2 regions of the Paenibacillus provencensis genome follow, and region 1 is predicted to be linked to the other one. Evidence: a T-box and tRNA genes for the amino acid it is inferred to sense, from the RefSeq annotation. Region 1 holds a T-box; the other holds one or more tRNA genes.
What was found. The T-box of region 1 lies ahead of ACFQ3J_RS06950 (alanine--tRNA ligase). A T-box ahead of a tRNA ligase gene usually reads a tRNA of that ligase, here a tRNA-Ala.
Positions count from the first base shown of each region.

Region 1 (7,031 bases):
ATTGCTTCTCGTTTCCCGAGTGCAGCTCATTTATGCTCATGGGTTGGCCTTGTTCCAGGTCACAATGAAAGCGCAGGCAAACGCAAGTCCTCCAAAACACATAAAGGCAATAAATATTTCCGATCCGCACTCATCGAAGCTTCTCACTCCATACGGGGATCAGATCATTATCTCGGTGCCCAGTACAGGCGAATTGCAGCTCGCAAAGGAAGGCAACGCGCAGCTGTTGCCGTAGCCCACTCCATCATGACCATTGCTTACCATTTACTAACCAGGCAAGAAGATTATAAAGACTTAGGTTCCGATTATTTTGAGAAACGGCACCAAGACGCGATCGTCAAACAGACTGTTCGAAAGCTAGAAAACCTTGGATTTACTGTAACTCTGGTCACTTCGGAAGCATCCTAATTAACCTTCTCAAACCAAGAGACGCAGCTTTTTTAAAAATCTTGTAAGCTGCGCCTAGTTTCGTATTGTTTTTTAGAGTTACGCTATGAGTTAATTTTCAGGGTAGCTTAACAAAAAAGGAGCAGCGCCGACTGGCAAACTGCTCCATTACTGTTTTGATCTAACGTTTCCCGTTATCTTAATCATAAAACCCTTTTGGTGCAGTTGCCTGGCGTCATTAGACCTATTTCGCTTGCGGTGAATGAATTATGCTTTTAGCATACCACACTTGAACCTTTGGCCACATCCACGCCTACAACAGGTTCCATTTCCTCACTCCTCGTCTTTGATTTCGCCGGCTAGTTCCACGATGGTTCCAAATCCATAGCTTCGCTTGTTATGCGAGGTCATCGTCCCTACCAGCTCAAACATGGAGTTTTAGAGGTCGTGGGAGAACCGTTTTTATTACGAGGTCAAAGCCCCTAAAGCCCCTGCGTTCTCCCGGCTTCCCCCATCGTAAAACGACCACAAAAAAAGGCCAACCAGTAATTACTGGCTAACCTGATAATAAGAAAAGCAGCTAAAATAGCGACTTTCAATGGGAATATGTTCTTGTCCCCCGACAAACGTTAATCGACACTACTACTGAATTTTCATTTAGTCCCCTTTCTTGCAGTAAAAAAGCAATTCGGATTTAATCCGAATTGCTTTTTCTTTGAATACTGTGCTCCGGTACCGCCAACGGAAAGGCGAAGCGATGTCAAACCCTCTTCGTTTGCCGGATTTATCATTCATCCTGGATTCCCGGCAACTCATAACGTTGTTACAAATGGCAATCCTAAAACATCAGCTATTGTTCCGCGTTCTGGAAATATTTATTAATTACTCCTTTAATCCTTCTAACTCCAGCAGCAGAAGATTGTTCTTTTTTAATACTGAACTTTCCTAAGTTTGTTGTATCTTCTACATGAGGTCCTCCACATACTTCTCGACTCCAAACTTTCCCTTCGTTATCTTTGATTGTATACACCTTAACGATATCCGGATATTTATCCCAAAAATTCCCTTCAACATTACTTTCTTTCGCTTCAATTTTAGGCATCTCTGAAATATAGGTAACTGCTTTTGATAAAATCGCATCATTCACATACTTTTCCACCTCAGCTATTTGCTCTGGCGTAAGTTTTTCATCATGATTGAAGTCAAACCGTAATCGTTCTGAAGTAATATTACTTCCTTGTTGATGAACATGATCACCTAAAACTTCCCTTAAACCAGCAAGTAATAAATGAGATACCGTGTGCAGCGCTGTTGTTTCTGTTGAATGTTCAGCTAATCCACCTTTAAATTTACCCGCAGAAGCAGTTCTGCTCTTTTCAGCATGTTTCTTTGCCGCCTCTATATAAGACGCCTTGCCCTCCACGCTATATCCATTTTCAGTTAGAAACTCTTCCGTCAACTCCAAGGGAAACCCATATGTTTCGTAAAAATAAAAGGCATCCGCACCTGTAACTTTACCCTTATTCTTAAGATGTTTTTGTATTTCAATTTCTCCTTGTTGTAAAGTTCTATAGAAAAGATTTTCTTCCTTATTTACTATTTCGATAACTTTCTTTTTATTACCGATCAAATCTTCATAAGCTGTTGCTTCATCTATATAAACTTCAGACAACTCACCCACAAAACTTCCTTGTATACCTATTTTTTTACCTGCACGAATCGCCCTTCTTAATAACCTTCTTGTTATATACCCTGCATCACTATTAGCTGGCTCCGCACCATCATTAATTAGAAAAGTAGCCGCTCTCACATGATCAAGTATGATTCTAAACGACTTTAAATCGTCAGTATATTGTTTACCACTTAACTCCATCAATTTTTTCTTGGGATTAAGGAAGAAAGCCGTATTATAAATATCCTTGTCACCATTAAGGGCTGTTGCAACCCTTTCTAATCCGCCTCCATAATCAATATTGGGATTTTGCATTTTTACAAATCCTGTGTCTTCTTTTTTGTAACACATAAATACGTTGTTCCCAATTTCTAAAAACCTCTCGCTTACAGAAGCAGGATGATCCAGTGAATCACCGCCTGGTTCAAGATCATAGAACATTTCACTATCAGGCCCACCCGGTTCACCAACAGGCATATCCAATGGACTTCCGGCTCGGCTCCACCAATTTTCTTTTTCATCGTATAAGAATATTTTCCCACCTCTAGATGCCCCATATTGATAGGGATCATCTTCAATGATAGGTTCTATACCAACTGATTTAAATTTTTCTGACCAGATTTGAATGGCTTCCGTATCTTTCTGTATATTCAAATCATCACTTCCTATAAAAGCACTGATATACAGCCTGCCAGGATCAATTCCTAATTCGATAATATGCCAATTCCAAATGGCATCGATTTGCTTTTTCTTATAGTTATTTTCATTTGCTTCAAACTCCCATCGACCTATCATTTCAAAAAATGTCAGATGCGACGTATCTCCTACTTCATCAATATCCACTGTCCTTAAACACTTCTGAATATTAGCAATCTCATTACCTATCGGATGCTTTTCCCCCAATAAATATGGAACCATAGGTTGCATTCCACTTCCTGTAAACAACGTTGAGGGATCATTTTCTGGTAACAAGCTAGAAGAGGGCACTTGGCTAGCCCCTATTCCTTTCATAAAATCAATATATGACTTTCTTAAGTCATCTGGTGTCATTTTCACCATGTTCAATACCTCCATTTCAATTATTATTTATTCTCGGAAAATTATTTTGCAAATAATTAAACGAGAAGAAATAAAACAAAAAAAGCCCTGAGCTGACATATTTCTTGTCAACTTAGGGCGAACTATTATGTCCGTGTTACCACCTAATTTCAGATTTCTCTGCACTCTATCAATACGGGATATCTCCGATATTGTTTCCTGAATAACGGTGGAACTCCGTTGAAGCCTACTAAGATTCCTCTGTTCGGTTCACAGCTCCGAGACTGCTTCACTATTAGATCAATGAAGATTCGCACCAACCATCTTCTCTCTGTGAGATCCCTAATACCTACTATTTCTCATCATAGCCTTTTCGTTTTAAGTTAAACCAATGGTATCACACCCAACTTGCTCCGTAAATTAACATTTTTGTTAAATTATGAAAAGGAAGAAATTAGTTGATCTGCCCTTTTCTTTGAAGGTTATTGCTTGTTAAAGAGATAGGATTCATTCGTTGATAAACTTCACAAATTCACTTTTCAGCCAATGCTGATTGGTTATTGATCCAGAAGGAATAGGTATCCACCAAAACACAATTCGTAAGAACCAAGAACTTTAAACCAACACTGGGTGTGCTTCTGAGAGAGGGAATTGCTGAACAATTACCTGGAAAGCGGTCAGCAGGAGGCCTTCCGTCAGCCTTTGATTTGTCCAAAGCAGTTCGGTAAGAAACTTGTTCGCAGTGGAGCCTCACTAGCCATAACTGCCGTGCTTTTATATTCGCAATTGAAAACGATTGAGAATCAAAATTATCTCTACAACATGGAATTTATCAATTTGACTTTCATAATAGCATTTAAAGGCATATTACATTATCAATTGTTTTCACTTTGTATTATTTCAAAAATTCTTTTTTTATATATGCCTCAACAGTTTTTTGAAGCTGCTTATGCTCATAATTGCCATTTTTTGTGGTGTGCAAGATTTCATTGATTGAATATTCATTTTATCTAATTCATGCTGATATGGGCATTCATAGTTAAAATGTTCCACTTCTTTGGCTGCTAAATGCTAAAACTCAATCCTGCAAGATGAACTGCTCTTTTTAAAGGTGTGGTAATCCATTGAAATTAGAGGAGCATTTCGAGTAAAAAACAATCAAAAATACAATAACTTTAGGATAAACACCCCGACGGATGCAACAATAGGGACAATCCACTGTACCGAGGAACTCATTTTCTGCTCTTTTTCCTTCTCTCCTGGCGGGTCAAATCGGCTTAAGAGCCATTTGCAAATAAAGAAGCAAATTATTGATGCACCCAAGGTTAGTAAAAGGATACCCGCACCGGGACCCTCAGGTCTCGAAATTCCCTCAAGCATATCTCCGCCCTGTAAATAGGAACTGAGCACATAAACCGAATTGGTCAACAAATGAACGATGATCCCCGGAATGATGGAGCCTGACTTGATCACCAGCAGTGAAGAGACAAAGGCCGCTCCGAATAATTCGATCAGCCTGTAAGGATTATCGTGGAAAATAGCGAACAAAAAAGAGCTGGCCGCTGCTGCAAACCACATTCCACGCCATGCATATCCCGTTATCAGCACTCCCCGGAACAACAGCTCTTCGCAAATCGGCGGGATAATTCCAATACTAACCAATAGGATAAATAAAGAGAGCAGGGAATCCGCAACCGGATAATGCGATGTCTGATAAGGAGCGCCCAACCATACAGAAAAAACCTCGGTAACCTGATGAAAAAACAATAAAATAATTTGACATAGGGCGTAGATTAGCAGTGAAAGCATAACATTTTTAAATGAAACTCTATGAAGTCTGAACACGGTAATAAGAGATATTTTCCGATACCGGCACCATAATACGGCGGGGAGCACGTTCAGTCCGATCTGCCCTACGGCAACATAACCCATAAATAAGTATAGGTCCTCATGGTGCCTATTCCCTTGCCCGCTCATCCATGCAGACAGAAGGATCCCGGTGACATAGGAAACAAAGAATATCCAGCCTGCACTCTTCATTGTTAGTTGGTTATTCATTTTATTTGTACCTTTATACGCTTTGTAGATAGTTCATCCTCCTTGCTGCAATACTGCAAGATCAAAGTGAGCTTGAAAATCCATATCTAAACCTTCTTTCTATTATTATTTGACTAGCATCTTAAAATCGTAAATATGAACACTATCTTTTCCGATTTGCTCTTTAATGCCCTTTACGGGTAAGATGGATTTTTTTTCACCATCCAGTGTATAAGTTTCGATTATATGATCTCCGCTCTCTTGATTTTTCCTGAAAAAGTACACAAGATTGTCGGTAAAATGAACTTGCTCATCTTGAAGCATAGAAGTTCTCGTATAGTTTTCAAAATGGAACTTTTTATTCAAGGACTCTGCTTCAGGATCATAAGCATAGACATCACCGTAACCGTCCGCATAATAGATCAACCCGTCGTGAACATGAATGCTGTCCTTGTTATAAAGGAAATAATCTGAACTATAGCCGGGGTAACTCTTTAATTCATGTATCTTGGCATCAGAAGGTTCTTCAGGGTTAATCTCCAATAACTTGAGCTCAGCATTACCTAACGACGAGTCTGAGAAAATACCTAAAAGCCGATCCTTATACGGTATAAAGCGAGTGAACATGATTCTTGCATCTGACTCCATACTGGTTAATTCTACCGGGTCGCTCTCCGTAATCTCGCCATCGGAAAGCGTCACTCTTCGGAAGTTTAATTTCTCCGGATCTACTGAATCTCCGCTGAACAAATAAATGAATTCATCGTCATTCCCAAATGTCTCAAAAAAACTCCCAATCTCCCCACAGTAGTTGCTCTTTCCATCGCCCCACCTGATTTTGGAGGTATAACCGCTCATATCCTCGGTGAAACCGACATTAAATAATGAATAATGATAGCCGGGTCCTTCCAATACGCCCGAAGATTGACCGTACCCGGACGGCGCATTACAATCTTGAAACTCAATCCGGTTGATTTCGCTATCTGCTTGTATTTCTACCAGTTCGCTCTTTTGATGAAGCAGCAACTTATCCTGATAAGGAATGAGCGAATTGAGTTCCAAACCTCTATCCTTGACCACAGATATGCTCCCGTCATCTTTAACAAGAAAAAGATAGCTAATTCCAGAGCCTAACCCCTCTCCAGCGACGTCCGTTGAGTATAGAATAGAAGCTACAGCCTCTGAATAGGTCACTTTCTCTGTTTCCGGAGCCTGATCTCCAGAACATGCCGCAAGCATGATGACGAGCAACAATAGAACGCATAAGAGTATAATTTTATAGCTTGGCAGGTTATACATTGTTTGAAATCTCCTTCGACTGTGTTAAGAGTGTGATTCATCCCCGGTAAAAGGTCCCGAACAACTTTGGCAAGTTAGCAACATTATGCATATGTACTGTATTGTGAATGGTACGAGGCCAGGACACATGTACTCCTGACCTCGTTATGGAAGTACAGCCTTTGATCCCGGCTGCTTCGATCAGTAAACTTGAATATCTTAAACCGAAGACGCCGAAACCGTAATCCTTGTCTAAATCAATGCCGGTAGGTGGATGTTGCTGTATCTTTATTCGGTTTTGCTTTTCTAACCTTCCGGGACATTTGCAAGTAATTTAAAGTTGTCATTTTCTTTTCCTGAATCAATTTCAAAATACCTTTAGCTGCTTAAATCAAGAGTATATATAGATCAAAATGATTTAATTTGTCTATTATAGTTTCGAATCCACCTTTTTAATGAGTTATGAAATTGATTCACCTATGTCTGTTTTTTGGGTGTGATGTAGAGTAGATTGCACTTAAGATGATTAGAGGTTATATAGCGGTTACATTAATACACTTTGATGTCATATACATTGGCATGATCACGAATGTCATTCGGGTAGACACCTGCTCCCTTA
Region 1 is NZ_JBHTKX010000001.1:1,441,583-1,448,613, reverse strand. It holds partial or broken gene ACFQ3J_RS06955 (transposase) at 1-408, shown strand, start outside; gene ACFQ3J_RS06950 (alanine--tRNA ligase) at 1,238-3,118, opposite strand; T-box leader at 3,229-3,472, opposite strand; gene ACFQ3J_RS06945 (CPBP family intramembrane glutamic endopeptidase) at 4,256-5,155, opposite strand; gene ACFQ3J_RS06940 (hypothetical protein) at 5,261-6,433, opposite strand; gene ACFQ3J_RS06935 (hypothetical protein) at 6,962-7,031, opposite strand, start outside.

Region 2 (7,031 bases), 950 kb from region 1:
AATGCTCGGTCTGTCGTTGCTACAAGGGTTCTTGCGAATCCGATTCTTTCCGTTTCATAGGAATCCAGAATTTGCTCGTCTGCTTCTCCCTGAAGAACAGCGGCAAGCTTCCAGGCCAGGTTCATCGCATCCCCAATACCTGTGTTCATCCCTTGTCCTCCTGCGGGACTATGGACATGCCCTGCATCTCCTGCAATAAAGATTCGTCCCTTACGGAAATGCTCGCTGACCCGGTGATGAACGTTAAAGGTAGAGAACCAGTTTACATCTTGAATCTCCGCCTCTGTATTATGAGACGCATAGGGAGCAATAGGGGAAAAATCCTCCGGAAGTCCCTGCTCCAGCACCGGTTTCGGAATAATTCCGATCAATCTGACATATCCGGTCGTGCGCACCGGTGCTGTGAGACAGAATCCGTCATTGTTAAAGCTTACATGCAGGCCATGAATGGGGACAGCACTCTTCACGTCAGCCACATAAAATATCTGCTCATAGGTTCCGCCGGAGAATGAGAGCTCCAGTCCTTTGCGCACCGTACTATGAGCGCCGTCACAGCCGCACATATACTGGAATAGGGCCTCCTCGTACACTTCGTCCTTCGAAAGCACTGCATGAACCGCATTTCCTTCTTCACTGAAAGAAACAAGCTCCGTGTTCCACTCCACACGGTCCCCTCTCTCCTTCAGCGTATTTTCAAGAACCTCCTCATGCTCATCCTGAGGAAGGCTGAGCACATAAGGATAGGGACTTATCCCAAGTCCAATATCCCCCATCTTCATGCGCGCTTTAAGCTCCCCGTCTTTACGAATTTGTAGTTCCTGGATGGGAATTCCCCGCTGAGCCAATTCATCTGCAAGTCCAAGCTGCTGGTAGTACTCCAGTGTTCGCGCATGAACGACAATCGCTCGAGAGGCTTCTCCTGTTCCGCTGTTTTTGTCAATGATACGAAACGGGATTCCCTGCTTCTGCAATGCCAAAGCCAGCACTAAGCCCGTTGGACCGGCGCCGACAATCAATACTTGAGGGTTCATTTGTCTGATTCCTCCTGTACTTCATCCTTATATAAGGAAGCGTATTAATTAACAATGTCGTACGTTATGTATGGTAAGATTGCTTTATTTTACCCTTGAGCCATAACTGCTAAGCAATATATATGCCCTGAATATCCCATTATGTATTGTAAACCACAAGAGCTGAGGGACACGAATCTTTCTATATTCGAAAAACAATATCCTTTTGAGTTTGAAAACATAAAAAAACCCTTACTACGTAAGGGTTTTAGTCAAATATATGGACTCTCAGGGACTCGAACCCTGGACCAATTGATTAAGAGTCAACTGCTCTACCAACTGAGCTAAGAGTCCGTAAGCTCATGCCGCTAAAGGCAGTTGTTACATAAATTAATGTTAACAACTCAGTAAAATCTATTATAACAGATTAAAATAATAAATCAAGCATTTTATTGATATAGGAGAAGAAATCTGATTAATACGGGTTCGTCCATATACCACCAGAATAATGATCAGGAAGTTTCTTGATATCCTCTGGCGTATCAAATCCTCCCGAAAAGTCACTTCCATCGCCTACGACGACATTAACACGAGAATCAGCTTGATCCATCCGGCTCAGAAATTTATCAGGCCAGCCCCATAGCAGAGGTGCAAGCTTATCCGAAATATGGAGCTGAGTATGCTCGCATGCAGCAGGCATATAACCGGTCCAGCCAACAGACAGATAAGGAAGCAAACAACTCTTCATCGTGTCCTTCGACAGTAAATTCTGTTGCTTCGTAGTGATAAATATGCGGCCAGAAGCTCTCCTTCTGCAGGATCACTGCTTTTGACATTAATTAATAATGATTTATCCGGAAATTGCTCTTTAATATCTCATAACTAGCTTTAGATATAATTTCATACTCACCACTCAATCCCTTCAACGCTTTGCTTCGTGTTATTTAGCGTGATGCTCTCAATCCTTCCGCTCTTAACCTTAATAATTTTTTCGGCCATAGGAGCAATAGCGGAATTATGTGTGACCAAGACTACACACTTTTTCATATTTCTATTTAAATCTTGAAGCTGCTTCAAAACAGCTTTGCCTGTTACGTAATCCAACGCTCCGGTGGGCTCATCACAAAGTAAGAGCAAGGGATTCTTCGCCACAGCTCTCGCGAGGGCAACTCTTTGCTGTTCGCCTCCCCATTCTTTCGCTACATTTCTAAATTCAATTAATGTTTTCACTTCTTCCGTCTCCTTCCCGGCATCCTGGATTGTGCTGATCTTTCGCCAACTTTGGATCCGATGAGTTATATAATCAAGTTGATTATATAAATTTAGATGAGCCAAAACCTCCGCCCGCAGACTGCGCTTGAACTAGACCAAAGGCGGGTTCAGTCACGTCCAGCAATTATATTTGTTATGGAGGTAAGGAAAAATTCTCGAGGTCGTCAAACGTTTGACTTCACTCTTGTTTCTTCACGATCTGGACATAAAAAAACCATTAAACACTCAGAATTACCAGTGTTTAATGGGTTTGTTAGTTATGGAGCCTAGGGGGATCGAACCCCCTAATCCGAATCAGACACAAATAAAACTACTACTCTTTCTTATAGACCATTTCCCCACTATCGGAGAATGCCTCTAGTTTATCTTCGTTAGAGTAAGGTTCTTCTAGAATTGCGTACCATAATGTGGTCCCATCTCCAAACTTTATTATTTTTGCAGGCTCCCCATTTACCTTCACCTGGGTTATTCTTTCTTGATTTACTGAGCCAAAAACAGCCCTAAACGGCTTATCATTTGTATACTCCCAAACATAAGAAATCGGCAGATCTGTTTCCACTAAAGACGCGCTGCCAGAACTATCTACAAGTTGCCACTTTCCAGAATTATACTCCACATAACTCGAATCAATGCCGTTATCCTTTACATAAAAAGCGACCACTCCATTCCCTTTTATTTCATAATGTAGTATTCGCTCAGCATGTATATCTGCTTCTTTAAGCACATTATCTAGTTCATCTTGAAGACTCACATGAGCTGTTTTATCAGAGCATCCTGAAAGGATTAGTAAAATTAAAATCATAAGCAATAAAATTTTCGTTTTCAATGTTATATCAAGCTCCTTGTTAGAAAATTAACACGGATATTCAACATAAATTAATTAGCGTTGCCGATACTTGTTCGAGGGTAACGATTTATATATAATTTTGTTTGTAAAAGTGAAAGTCCATTCAGTTGTCATATCCTGAACGGATCTCTTTATACGATATATGATATGCATTAGTTACGCTACCAAAATAATTATTCTTATTCAATTTCGCGTTCAAAGGTGTAGATTAATATTTAACAAATTACAGGAACCGCGCCCATCGCTGCGATAAGGGGAGCGCATATCTGCGAAGTGTCCCCGTAGACAGTCACCGACTAGAAAAACGAAAAAAACCGCTAAAATAGCGGTTTTTCTACGAGTATGGAGCCTAGGGGGATCGAACCCCTGACCTCATCGCTGCCAGCGATGCGCTCTCCCAGCTGAGCTAAGGCCCCATCATATGAAGCTATATTTACAAGACTCACTTTAAAATCATTCGTCTAGTACGCAAAAATTAGTGTAACATAACTCGGTATAATTAGGCAATATGTCACCCTGCTATTTTAAGCTAATTAATTACACTTATATTGAATACCTTGGCCCATCTGCATTTTTTCATCATTGTCATTCCTCACTTATATCCCAAGCAGGGTTCCACACCACTTCCCACAAATGTCCGTCGGGATCCATAAAGTGCCCGGAATATCCTCCCCAGAACGTTTCATGTGCAGGATCACAGATCGTGGCCCCGGCTTTACGTGCCTGCTCCATCACGGAATCCACCTCTTCCTTGCTGCCCACATTATGTCCAATCGTCATTTCAGCTGAGCTCGGAGAAGTCAGCGGTACTTTAGCTTCATAGGCAAGGTCTCTTCGATCCCAAATCGCGAGCTTTACACCAGCCTGCAATTCAAAAAAAGCAACCGCTCCATGCTCAAATTCCTTACCGATAATTCCCTCAGTAGGAAATCCCAGTCCATCTCTATAGAATTCAAGCGATCTCTCCAGATCATTTACCCCGAGTGTAAGGACGGTTATATACGGTTTCATTACTAATTTCCTCCCCTTGTCATAAGTGTTGAATCTCTAGGCACCATCCTACGCCCAATTGAATACATTTACCAGTAAAACAGAAACCGAAGCGGAGGAGTGACAACAATGGTAGTGACTTATATGGACTACACTTCACCAAATGTGCAGTTTTTTGATGATGTAAATAAGAATCGGTTCTTTACCAAAGACAGTGGTAACTATATCAACGTTCTTGGCAGACAACAGATGAATACAATCGGAGAAGCCTCTCTTCTAGATATCAATTTAACCAGAGGCAATGTAGTGGAACCCCATGTGCATCAAAATGCATCCGAGCTTGTCTATGTTGTGACTGGGGAAGCGGTGGTCTCCTTTATTAATCCTTTTACCAAAGAGGTACTTAACTTTACTGCAGGTCCTGGTCAATCCGTACTTGTTCCCCAAGGGTGGATTCATTGGGAGGTTGCGAATAAGGACAATACAAAGATCATCGCCATCTTTGATGCCCGGCAGCCTGAATTTATCGGAATATCTGATTTCCTGCGCCTGGCACCAACGAATACCATCGCCCATACTTATTGTCTGGATGAAGCCATGTTGAAAGAAACGCTTGCTCCAATCAAAGATACGACGGTCATTGGCCCTCCTGCAGACTGCAACAAATACCATCAGCCGCAAACCGGAGTTCAGGGAACATCCTACAACAATCCCATGATGGCACCGCAGGGATATCAAGAACATATGATACAGGGTCCTCCTAGTATGCAAGGAGTTCAAAGCTATTCAGGCCAGATGAAAAAAGATGGCTACTCCCGTCAAATCATCGGAAATGGACAACGTAACAATGACTAAAAAGTAATTTGAAAATGCATTGTATTAGACTTACATCAATCACTTTAAAATAGAAGCCTTCGGAGCTCAAAGTAATGAGCCTGAAGGCTTTCATTTTAGTTGCTTGAATTTATACCTGATCAACCAAAGCTTTAAGATCTAGTCTTCATCTACACCTTTAGACAACAGCGTCTTCAATTCCTTCATAAACATGTTGATGTCTTTGAATTGTCTGTAGACCGAAGCAAAACGAACATAGGCGACCTCATCCACAGGGTATAGCTGCTCCATGACGAGCTCTCCAATCTCCCGACTCTCAACCTCGGCAATCGCCGTATTACGCAGAGATTTCTCTACTTCTGACACAATGGAATCGAGCTGCTCCACGGATACAGGCCTCTTCTCACAGGCACGAATCAGTCCTCGCAGCAATTTCTCTCTGCTGAATTCCTCTCTGCTTCCATCCTTCTTGATTACAATCAGAGGCGTCTCTTCTATCGTTTCAAAGGTAGTAAACCTTCGATTACACTTTTCACATTCTCTGCGGCGGCGTATGGATTTGTTTTCATTGGCTGGGCGAGAATCAAGCACTTTGGTACCGCTATAAGTACAGTACGGACACTTCAAGCTCACTCACCTCCTTAATTGCATATAGTTACCAATCACTTTTTAAATAAAAAAGTCATGAAAAATCGAGATGCGAGACATAATACTTTTACCAACCTGCAAGGAGGTGAAAGCAATGGCACAAGGTAGCAGCGGTAACTCCAACCAATTGGTAGTCGCTAAAGCACATGGCGCTCTCGAACAAATGAAATATGAGGTTGCTCAAGAGCTTGGAATCAGTATTCCACAAGATGGTTACCAAGGTAACATGACATCTTATGAGAACGGTTCGATCGGTGGTTACATCACTAAACGTCTTGTAACAATCGCTGAACAACAACTAGCTGGACAATTTCAATAATAAGATTTCATAAGAAGTATTGGGCATGGCTTGACCTGTTAAGCCTGTCCAGTGCTTCTTTTATTATTCACGCTATAATTAAAATTCCTTATAAATGTCCTTATACTGATTATAATAGTAAATGACGCGCTGGACATAATGTCTCGTCTCACCGATGGGAATTTCCCCAATGGTATCCAGATGACCGTCCCATTTACCTTCCTTGATCCAGCTCCCTACATTCCCTTGTCCTGCATTATAGGCTGCAATAGCTGCTATGGGATTGCCTTCAAAATGATCTGACAGATAGTCTAGATACCAGGTTCCCATCTGAATGTTGGCGTCCGGCTCATGCTTCAGCTCTTCGAGTGTGACATTGTCTAGTTTTGCTGTTTCAAGGATCCAATTGGCTGTATCGGGCATGAGCTGCATTAATCCGATCGCGCCTTTCTTAGACTCCCTGCTCAGCTTGTAATTGGACTCTACTCGAATAATGGAGGCGACCAAAAAAGGATCCACCTCGTAATTCTCGGAATGGGTGCGAATTTGTTCTTTATAATGGATAGGATAAAACCATGACATCCAGTTTGTATTTAAAAATAACAAGAGTACAAAGGCAATAAATAGGACAAGCAGACTTCTTTTTTTGCGTAATAACTTCATGATAAGCCTTTGTCATGCCAAAACTTTAATATTTGCGCCTTCGTTTCTTCCATGCTTCCGCTGTTGTCGATAACAATATCCGCTCTTCGCTTCTTCTCCTCGATATCCATTTGTGCATTCAATCGGCTAAGAGCATCCTCTTTGCTGATTCCATCCCTTTCCATCAGTCGCTTCAGCTGAACTTCGGCTGGCACATAGACCACCATCACCTGCTCAAACTGCTCTGACAGCCTAGATTCGTAGAGTAATGGAATATCGGATACAACCAGCTTATCAGGCTGTTCCTGCTCAAACATTCGCATACGTTCCCGCATCTCTTGACGAATGGCAGGATGAGTGATGTCATTTAGTGCCTTTAATTCAGCAGAGTTTCCAAATACGATCTCTCCTAGTTTCTTTCGATGCAGCGTTCCATCCTCATTCAGAACAGCTTGTCCAAATCTTTCAATAACAGCAGCGAGCACGGGGT
Region 2 is NZ_JBHTKX010000001.1:2,391,967-2,398,997, forward strand. It holds gene ACFQ3J_RS11515 (FAD-dependent monooxygenase) at 1-1,031, opposite strand, end outside; tRNA gene ACFQ3J_RS11520 (tRNA-Lys) at 1,292-1,364, opposite strand; gene ACFQ3J_RS11525 (hypothetical protein) at 1,486-1,758, opposite strand; partial or broken gene ACFQ3J_RS11530 (ATP-binding cassette domain-containing protein) at 1,917-2,198, opposite strand; gene ACFQ3J_RS11535 (hypothetical protein) at 2,596-3,108, opposite strand; tRNA gene ACFQ3J_RS11540 (tRNA-Ala) at 3,473-3,545, opposite strand; gene ACFQ3J_RS11545 (VOC family protein) at 3,715-4,140, opposite strand; gene ACFQ3J_RS11550 (cupin domain-containing protein) at 4,249-4,974, shown strand; gene nrdR (transcriptional regulator NrdR) at 5,113-5,580, opposite strand; gene ACFQ3J_RS11560 (alpha/beta-type small acid-soluble spore protein) at 5,696-5,920, shown strand; gene ACFQ3J_RS11565 (lytic transglycosylase domain-containing protein) at 5,999-6,562, opposite strand; gene coaE (dephospho-CoA kinase) at 6,559-7,031, opposite strand, start outside.
Region 2: it has a tRNA-Ala gene. The T-box ahead of ACFQ3J_RS06950 (alanine--tRNA ligase) is inferred to sense a tRNA for this amino acid. The anticodon was not compared.